DNA from 3 places in the Alcanivorax sp. IL2 genome. Region 1 is predicted to be linked to each of the others. Evidence: predicted binding sites of a transcription regulator. Region 1 holds the regulator's gene; each other region holds the start of a gene.
The links. Region 1 encodes LexA, which represses DNA repair genes until DNA is damaged. Its sites were predicted from a motif close to TACTGTNTANNTANACAGTA; they were not measured.

Region 2: hrcA (heat-inducible transcriptional repressor HrcA) is a predicted target of LexA. The motif match lies at 1,369-1,388, and genes of this name have one in related genera.
Region 3: uvrA (excinuclease ABC subunit UvrA) is a predicted target of LexA. The motif match lies at 1,613-1,632, and genes of this name have one in related genera.

What each region holds. Positions count from the first base shown of each region.
Region 1 covers NZ_CP179932.1:2,016,314-2,019,551, forward strand. The annotation lists gene ACMG4N_RS09410 (DUF6482 family protein) at 1-60, shown strand, start outside; gene ACMG4N_RS09415 (TatD family hydrolase) at 132-962, opposite strand; gene ACMG4N_RS09420 (DUF1499 domain-containing protein) at 910-1,326, opposite strand; gene lexA (transcriptional repressor LexA) at 1,358-1,972, opposite strand; gene ACMG4N_RS09430 (cyclic nucleotide-binding domain-containing protein) at 2,291-2,941, shown strand; gene ACMG4N_RS09435 (universal stress protein) at 3,100-3,238, opposite strand, start outside.
Region 2 covers NZ_CP179932.1:76,476-79,713, reverse strand. The annotation lists gene recN (DNA repair protein RecN) at 1-794, opposite strand, end outside; gene ACMG4N_RS00370 (RDD family protein) at 830-1,348, opposite strand; gene hrcA (heat-inducible transcriptional repressor HrcA) at 1,491-2,540, shown strand; gene grpE (nucleotide exchange factor GrpE) at 2,781-3,238, shown strand, end outside.
Region 3 covers NZ_CP179932.1:3,538,761-3,541,998, reverse strand. The annotation lists gene uvrA (excinuclease ABC subunit UvrA) at 1-1,598, opposite strand, end outside; gene ACMG4N_RS16275 (response regulator transcription factor) at 1,741-2,391, opposite strand; gene ACMG4N_RS16270 (MFS transporter) at 2,631-3,238, shown strand, end outside.

The DNA of each region.
Region 1 (3,238 bases):
CCCGAAGGGGAGGTGATCCCGCCCCTTCGGGTGCGCTTTCACTGGCGAAGCCAGAGCTGAAACGTTGCCAGGCCCAAGCCGTCGGATTGGGGGCCTCCCACAACAAAGAATGGGATCCTGGATGCCTGGAGTCAGAGGTTAGGTGTAAACAGCGCTCGGGCATTGGCAGAGGTCAACTGCGCTACGCTGGCCACATCCTGCTCCCGCAAAGTCGCCACCCGTTTGCCAATCCAGGGTAGCAATGAAGGTTCATTGCGCCGTTTTTTCGGAGGGGGTTCCGGCAGGTCGCGGGGCAACAGATAGGGGGCATCGGTTTCCAGCAACAGCCGGTTATCCGGGATATTGTGCACCAGCTCGGCCAGCGGCTTGCCGCGGCGCTCATCGCACACCCAGCCGGTGATGCCGATGTGGCAATCCAGATCCAGATAATCGAAAAGCGCCTGACGCGAGCCGGTAAAGCAGTGTACGACCGCACCGACAAGGTGATCCCGGTGGGCTTTCAGAATGGGTGCAAAGCGCTCGTGGGCATCGCGTTCGTGGAGAAACACCGGTAGCCGGTATTCCACAGCCAGGGCGAGCTGGGCCTCGAAGGCACGTTCCTGGTCCGGGCGTGGGGAAAAGTCACGATTGAAATCCAGCCCCATTTCGCCGGCGGCTTTTACGGATTTCTGGGTTAGCAATTCCCGTAGCTCCTTTTCCAGGGCAGGGGAGTAGAAACGGGCGCTATGGGGATGCAGGCCGGCAGTGGAAAACAGGTCATCGTGCTGGCTGGCCAGCTCCATGGCCAGGCGGGATTCGTCCACATTGGTGCCGGTCAGTAGTTGCCAGGTCACCCCGGCAGAACGGGCCCGTTCGAGTACCTCATCCTGATCATCCCGGAACTGCTTGTCGGTCAGATTGACGCCGATATCAGCCCAATGGGGAATGTCGGTCTTGCAGTGAGTAGTGTGAGGTTCTTTCATCAGGGGCCTGCTCCGCCAGTTGTTCGCGCAGGGATTCTACCCGACGACGGTTGGCACCTAAATCCCAGTAGCCCACTCGCGATGCGGAACGAACCTCTACCACGCCGTCTTCACGAATATAGAAGGTCACATCATCCACGAAACGCAGCAGTCGGCTGGAGAAGCGGGCCTGAATACGGGACTGGCCGACCACATCGAACTCGACGCGGTCAAGCTGCCGCAGCAGAGCCTGTAGACGAGTCATGCTGGCCTTGCGAGTTTTTGCTACTTGCAGAGGCGCTACCCGGCGATCTTCGTCTTTGGCCAGGCTGGAGACGCAGTTGGGCGAATCCGGGCAGGGAGCGAGCAGATGCGTATCGGACATGGCGGCAACACTCATAAATAGCAGAATGGCACTAGTAAGAATTCGGATCACGGATCAACCCCACGAAAATCCCCTCGATGATCAGTTGATCAGCCGGCACCTTGATGGGCTCATAAGCTTCATTAGCCGGTAACAGGGTGGCGCTGGATTTATTCAACTTTAGGGTCTTCACTGTGACTTCTTCGTCAATGCGGGCAACCACGATCTCTCCGGAGCGTGCCACGTTGGATTTGCGCACGGCAATCAGGTCGCCATCAAAGATGCCTGCTTCGATCATGCTGTCGCCCTGTACCTTCAACAGGTAAGTAGGGCGTTGCTTGAACAGACCCTGGGGCACCGGCACGGTGCGTTCCACATTTTCGATGGCCTCAATGGGGACCCCTGCGGCCACTTTGCCGACTATCGGTAATTCTTCTTCCGACCAGTAAGCATTGTCGAGCAATTGAATGCCCCGGGAGCGGTCACTGTGGAGTTTGATAAAGCCCTTGCGTTCCAGGGCTCGCAAATGGTCAGAGGCGGCATTTTTGGACTGAAAGCCCATGATGTCGGCAATTTCCGCGCGAGTGGGTGCCATACCGGTATCGGCGATACATTCGCGGATACAGTCCAGCACCTGTTGCTGGCGATCGGTGAGTTTGCTGCTCATAACCTTCTCCATGTTTCCCGCAGGATTTCGGTTCCATACCCGGGCGTCATCGACGCTTCTGGCTAACCAGGCTGTCAGCCAAGGCTGACAAACAGTGCTACAAAACCGATGCTAGCATAGGTACTGATAATATGAACAGTGCTATTTGAACAGTTGTGGTGGGCTGAATTTCATCGCTTTCGGGAGGATATCGTTGCCCTGTGACTGCGGTGGCACTAGCATAATGCAAGGAGCGTCTGGATGGTTGCGGGTCTTTGTGTTGATTCGCCCTGCAGGCAGGCTCTTCGATAATAATTCCATCAGACCTGGGGATAGTAGATGGAGCAGGCCAATAATAATGACTTCGGCCAACAACGGATCCGGCAGCTGTTATCCGGTGTTCCGTTTTTCAATGAAATTGCCCGTGACGATCAAAGCGAATTTGCCCAGCTTGAGCACAATACCCGCCTTTGGGTAGCCGGTTCCGGTGATACTGTGATTCGTGCCGGGGATGTGGATTCCACCCTGTATTTCCTGCTGCGAGGGCAGCTTGAAGTGCTGTCTGATACCACCGGCGAAGCGCCGCTTTATTACGTATCGCCGGGGGAAGTTTTTGGCACCCTTTCCATGTTGCTCGGCACCCCGCGCAGCGCCACTATCAAGGTGTCAGAGACTGCCCGTGAAGCGGTATTGGTGAGCCTGGATTTCAATGAATTCAATGAGGATGACAGCCCTTATTCGTTGACCACCCGGCTGGCGTTCTTTCACATGATCGTTCATCACATCCGCTGGACCCTGGAAGTCAAACGTATGCAGTCGCCAGATCATGAACTGGTTCAGTCTATGCGCAAACTTCCGGTTTTCCATGGCGAAAAAGGCAGCCGCGAAGAACTGGCCGCCCTCAAGGTGCAGGCCCAGGGCCTGGCGGAGCTGCTATGTCGCTGGAACGAAGAGGGAGCGGAAGGGACGGGGGCGTTGCAGCTAACGTGAAGGCAGTTAATAGTTAACAGTGAATAGTGAACAGTTTCGCGGAACAGGTTTTCTGTTTTGTGAACGCAAGAGGCCGCGTCCAGGGGATGGACGCGGCCTCTTACGTTTCAGTCAGGGATGCGCCGGCACGCGCGCTATTAACTATTCACTGTTAACTATTAACTGCCTTTCTGATCCACTTTCACCGCCAACACATCGCAATGCGCCCCCGGTACCAGGCCGCGGGCGGTAGAGCCCAGTAGCAGGGCCAGGCCGCTGCGGGTGTGGCTGCCGACCACGATCAGATCGGCGTCCAGC
Region 2 (3,238 bases), 1.6 Mb from region 1:
GTTGTCAGGCCTTCATCCTGGTTGCGAGCCTCGTCCAGCCAGTGGCTGACCTGGCTGAGGTGGTCGTTGCAGGTGCCGTCATCGCCTTCGTAAAGGGCGTTGAGAGACTGCTGGCAGGTACGAATCAGGCTTTCCGCGTTGCCCAGACGCTGCTGTTCCTGCTCCAGCTGTTCCAGTTCGCCGTCCTGCAGGGCGAGGGCGTCCAGCTCTTCCAGCTGGAAGCGCAGCAACTCTTCCTTTTCGTTTTGCTCGCGGGCCTGATTCAGGGCATCGTCGTGTGCCCGGCGCGCTTTTTGCCAGTGGCGCCAGTGTTCGCGAACGGTGTTGGCTAGATCGCGGGCGTCGGCAAAGTTGTCCAGCAGCTGCCGATGGGCTTCTTTCTTCATCAGGGCCTGGTGTTCGTGCTGGCTGTGGATGCTGATCAGCCGCTCGCCCAGTTCCCGCACTTCCGCCAGCGGAGTGGGGGTGCCGTTCACATAGGCCCGGGAGCGACCATCGGCGCGTACGGTGCGGCGCAGCAGGCACTGGTCGTCATCATCCAGCTCCCGGTCGGCCAGCCACTGGCGGGCGGTCGCGTTGTCGCTGACATCAAAGGTGGCGAGTACCTCAGCCCGGTCGTGGCCGTGGCGGACGATGCTGGAGTCGGCTCGATCGCCCAGGGTCAGGCCCAGGGCATCGATGATCACGGACTTGCCCGCCCCGGTTTCCCCGCTGATTGCGGTGAGGCCGTTCTCCGGCTCCAGTTCCAACTGGTCCACGGTGGCAAAGTGACGAACGCTCAGATGGGTCAGCATGGTATCTCTCCGAAACGGGCGAGTCAGGGTGACGATTAGCGGCTGGCAGGGACCTGTATCACCTGGGTGCTGGCCAGCAGATCGTGCAGGCAGCGGCGATCACCGCGGAATATCAGCAGCGGGTCGACAAGCATGACCAGGTTGATGCCGGGCACCTGTGCCAGCACATGGAACAGTAGATAGCGCAGACCGTAGAGTTTGCCGGGGGGCACGTCCAGCTGCTCCATGCCGATAATTTTCATGCCCAGCAGCCACTTGCCGATGGTCTGCTGGCGGTTGAACAGCAGCCAGCCCTGCAGGGCCAGGAAGATTACTTCGCCGACAATGAACCAGACCAGGGTGGCGGTCAGGTCGAGAGCGCCATTGTTAGCCATCATGTCAGCCCAGGTGCCGGAAAAGAACACGATAGGGCCGATAATGGCGAGCTGGACCAGGCCGTCGATCAGGGCACCGAAAAAGCGATACCAGCGGCTGGCAAGCGCCGGGTTGTCCAGAGTCGGGCGGTTCTGTGTGTCGGCGGCGGGGCTCTGGTAGGGGTTGCTGTTGTCGGTCATGGTGACGTCCTTGTTACGATAACTGTTCTTTTGGGCAGTGGTTGTAATCTTAGGGGATTCCGGTCGCCAGTGTAAGCCCCCGATAAACTCCGAACGAGAAGGCTATATAATGTCGTACTGATTTTCTGGTACATATACCGCTATGACGAAGCTGGATCTGAACGAACGCAAACAACGATTGCTGATGGCGCTGGTGGAGCGCCATATCCGCGACGGTCAGCCGGTGGGGTCCAAGACCCTGGCTTCCGGCAGTGGGCTCACCGTGAGCCCGGCCACCATCCGCAATATCATGGCGGAGCTGGAAGATCTTGGTGTGCTGACCAGCCCTCATACGTCTGCCGGGCGCGTGCCCACGGAGCTGGGTTACCGGTTGTATGTGGACTCCCTGCTGGCATCCAGTGTCATGGATCGTCCGGGCCACCGCTCACTGAAAAAGGAGCTGGGTCAGTTACTGGCGCCGGAGCAGTCGCCCCAGGAGTTGATTGCCCAGGCATCGCGAACCCTGGCGGAGCTGACCCGCATGGCCGGGCTGGTGGCGGTGCCGCGCCGGGAGGTGACGACCCTGCGCCAGGTGGAATTCTTGCCGTTATCGGGCAAGCGGGTGTTGGTGGTACTGGTGGTCAACCGCTCCGAGGTGCAGAACCGCATTATCCATACCGACCGGGATTACGATGAGGTGGAGCTGCGCCAAGCTGCCAACTACATCAATCACACCTATGCCGGCTGTGACCTGAACAGCATCTGCGATGGGTTGCTTAACACCATGAATGCAGATCGGGCACAGATGGATGTATTGATGGAGACGGCGGTCGCTGTCGCGGGCAAGGCATTACGCACTGAGCAGGAGGATTCCGATTATGTGGTGTCCGGTGAGTCCAACCTGCTGAAGTCCGCAGAAGCCGACAATATCGGTCAGTTGCGCAACCTGTTCGATGCGTTCAGCCACAAGCGCGACATCTTGCACCTGCTGGAGCGCTCCATGAAAGCGGACGGGGTGCAGATCTTCATCGGCCGGGAATCCGGCTTCCAGCCATTCGAGGACTACTCGCTGATCTCGGCTCCTTACCGGGCAGACAATGGTCCGGTGGGCGTCCTCGCCGTGGTCGGCCCCACCCGCATGGACTACGAAAAGGTCATCCCCACCGTGGATATCACCGCCAAAATCCTCTCGGCGGCCCTGACGCAGCTTTAGGGCAGTTAACAGTTAACAGTTACGCGAGATCGCTCCGGAGGGGTGCAAATGCAGGCACCCGCGAGCAGGCTTCGGGCGCGGCCGCCGGGGTCTCTGTAATCACGAAGCTCTATCGCGAGCTGTGAACTATTCACTATTAACTGTTAACTGCCTTTCCTTCCCCCCTTGAATCCTCGCCATCCGCTCCCATATATTTGCCCGCTTTCCTGGAAAAGCCCGGATTGGGATGTGGAGTAGAGAATGAGTGATCAGGAAAAAGACCCTAAAAACGCCGAGGCGCAGGTAGAGACTGCCGAAGAGCAGCAGGCGGCAAAGGAGGCTGAAGCGGCCCAGGCAGAGCCTTCCGCGCCAGAAGAGCCCTCAGCGGAAGAAAAGCTGGCAGAGGCGGAAGTCGAGCTGGCCAAGGTCAAGAAAGCCCTGAGTGAGGCGGATATCCGCGCTCAGGCGGAAATCCAGAATGTGCGCAAGCGCGCCGAGCGGGACGTGCAGCACGCCCGCAAGTTTGCCCTGGAGAAGTTTGCCGGCGATCTGTTGAGCGTGGCGGACAACCTGGAGCGCGGCCTGGCCGCCCTGGATGCCGACGACGACGCCCTGCAAGGTGCCCGCGAAGGTATCGAGCTGACCCTCAAGTCGCTGCTCGATGCGTTTGCCAAGTACAACCTGGAGCAGATCAGTCCGTCTGATGAGCCGTTCAACCC
Region 3 (3,238 bases), 1.5 Mb from region 1:
AGGCGGGTGAGGGTGCTGAGCAGGCGCTCGTTATCACGTTGGTGCAGGCCGATGGAGGGCTCGTCCAGCACGTACATGACGCCCACCAGGCCGGCACCAATCTGACTGGCCAGACGAATACGCTGGGCCTCGCCGCCGGACAGGGTTTCCGCGCTGCGCTCCAGGGTCAGGTATTCCAGCCCCACGTTGACCAGAAACTGCAGGCGGTCGCGGATTTCCTTGAGAATCTTGTCGGCGATTTCGCCCTTGCTGCCGGGCAGGTTCAGGTCGCTGAAGTAGCCGTGGGCCTTGCCCACCGCCAACCGTACCACTTCCGGCAGGGTGGTTTCTTCGATGAACACATGACGGGCCGCCTCGCGCAGTCGCGAGCCATTGCAGCTGGGGCAGCTGGAGGTGGACATGTAGCCGAGCAGGTCCTCGCGTACCGCATCAGATTCGGTTTCCCGGTAGCGTCGCTCCATATTGGGGATGATGCCCTCGAACGGGTGGTTGCGCTTGATGATGTCGCCGCGGTCGTTGAGGTAACGGAATTCGATGCTTTCCTTGCCGGTGCCGTGGAGCACTTTCTTGCGGATATCCTTGGGTAGCTCCTGAAATGCCACGTCCATGTCGAAACCCAGGCTCTGAGACAGGGAATTGAGCATCTGGAAATAGTAGACGTTGCGGCGGTCCCAGCCGCGGATGGCGCCTTCCGACAGGGATAGCTCGTCGGAATTGATCACCTTGTCCTCGTCGAAGAACTGCTTCATGCCCAGCCCGTCGCAGCTGGGGCAGGCGCCGGCCGGATTGTTGAAAGAGAACAGTCGCGGTTCCAGTTCGGGGATGGAGTAGCCGCAGTGCGGGCAGGCAAACTTGGCGGAGAAGGTCACTTCCTCGCCGTCGCCGTCCATGGGCGCAATGATGGCGATGTCGTCCGCCAGGTTAAGGGCGGTTTCGAAGGATTCCGCCAGCCGGTTCTGCAGGTCGTCACGGACCTTGAAGCGATCCACCACCACTTCAATGGTGTGCTTCTTGTTCTTGTCCAGATCCGGGGTGTCATCCATGTCATAGATGCGCCCGTCAATGCGTGCACGGATAAAGCCCTGGGCGCGCAGCTCCTCGAACAGGTGCAGATGCTCGCCTTTCTTTTCGCGAATTACTGGCGCCAGCAGCATCAGTTTGCTGCCGTCTTCCATGGCCAGCACCTGATCCACCATCTGACTGATGGTCTGGGCGGCCAGCGGCGCTTCATGCTCCGGGCAGCGGGGCTCGCCCACCCGGGCGAACAGCAGGCGCAGATAGTCGTAAATTTCGGTGATGGTGCCGACGGTGGATCGCGGGTTATGACTGGTGGATTTCTGCTCGATGGAGATCGCCGGGCTGAGCCCTTCGATGTGGTCCACATCGGGCTTTTCCATCATCGACAGGAACTGGCGGGCATAGGTGGAGAGGGACTCCACATAGCGGCGCTGGCCTTCTGCGTAAAGCGTGTCAAAGGCCAGTGAGGATTTCCCTGAACCGGACAGACCGGTGATTACCACCAGCTTGTCCCGGGGAATATCCAGGTCCACGTTCTTCAGGTTATGAGTCCGTGCACCGCGAACCAGTATGGTATCCATCAACTACCCCTGACTACTGTCAAAATGAACAGGGCAGTATAGGCGAATTCGTGTGAAGGGCAAAAGAATGTGGTCGCTGCCCGCAACACGCCTCATGTTGCACGCAAGGCGTGCAGCACGGTGCGTGTTGTATGAAGCGTTGCTAGAGGTTTTCCTGTGCCCAGTTCACCGCTTGCAGGCGGTTGGACGCATTGATTTTCTTGAAGATGTTGTAGATATGCGTCTTGATGGTGTGCGGGCTCAGATTCAGGCTGGTGGCGATTTCCGAGTTCTTGGCGCCGGTGGCCATCACTTTCAGCACTTCCACTTCCCGGTCGGTGAGGTTCACCTCGCTGCGGGAGAAGGTCTTGTTGAAGGTGCGGCTTTTCATCAGATAGGCCTGCAGCACGGCGCGTGGGAACCACAGCTCGCCGTCGAAAATGGCCTTGATGCCTTTGCTCAGCAGTGCCTGGGGGCAGTCATGCTGGAAACCGCCGTTGACCATGGGCAGGCCTGCCAGTCGGGATAGGGAGTCGTCGCTGTCCACATTGAACAGGGCGATCAGAACGTCGTTGTCCACTTCCTGATCGGCTTCCAGAAGGTGAGCGATTACCTCGTTCACATCGACACTGTGGTAATCCACCAGAAACAGGTTCTGGTCAAATTCCCGCAGGGTCTCCACTGAGATCGTCTCCACCGAGGGAATGCTCTTGGTAGCCACTTCTTCCTTGACGAGAAATTCGGTGAGCAGGGCGTTTTGCAGTTGCTGGCTGCCTACTACGTAAACTTGTTGAGTTTGTTGTGGGCTGTTCATCGATGCCGTCCATGATGTCTCAGGCGGAGCCTAAGAAAAAAAACTGATCAGCATGTGAATTTATCACCGCTTTGACCGGGGTTCAATTTACCATTGCCCGGTTTTACGGATTTCACGATTCCTGGACTCCAAAGTGGGGCACTGTGTCCTGGTCCGGCCCCGTGGGGAATCTGATACACTGCCCGCCTTTTTGTAGCGGCCGTGACTTGCGGCCACCCGTTTTGGAGCAACAAGCGTTCATGTCGGCATCTTCCTCCAGTGTCCTGCAGCGGACAGAGCTGAAAACCACCGGCTACCTGGCGACCATCTTTGCGCTGCGGATGTTCGGCCTGTTCATGATTCTGCCGATTTTCGCGGTCTACGGGCAATCCCTGGAAGGCGCGACACCGCTGCTGATCGGTACCGCTATCGGTGCCTACGGGCTGATGCAGGCCCTGCTGCAGATTCCGTTTGGCATGCTTTCCGACCGCTTCGGACGGCGACCGTTGTTGTTGATCGGTCTGCTTCTGTTTGTGGCGGGGGGCGTGGTGGCGGCCATGAGTGACCATATTCATGGTGTCATTGCCGGGCGCGCCTTGCAGGGCTCGGGGGCCATCGCCAGTGTGATCATGGCGTTGATCGGTGATGTGGTCAGCGAAAAGCATCGTACCCGGGCCATGGCCCTGATCGGCATGTCCGTGGGTGGCTCCTTTGTACTGGCCCTGATTCTCGGCCCGTTACTGGCCAGCTGGCTGGGCCTGTCCGGCCTGTTCTGGATGACCTCGGTGATGGGCGTCTTTGCCCTGCTGGTGGCCCTGGTGGTGCCGGCGCCACGGGCATTGCAGGGGGAGGCCTTGCCCGTGGGCGT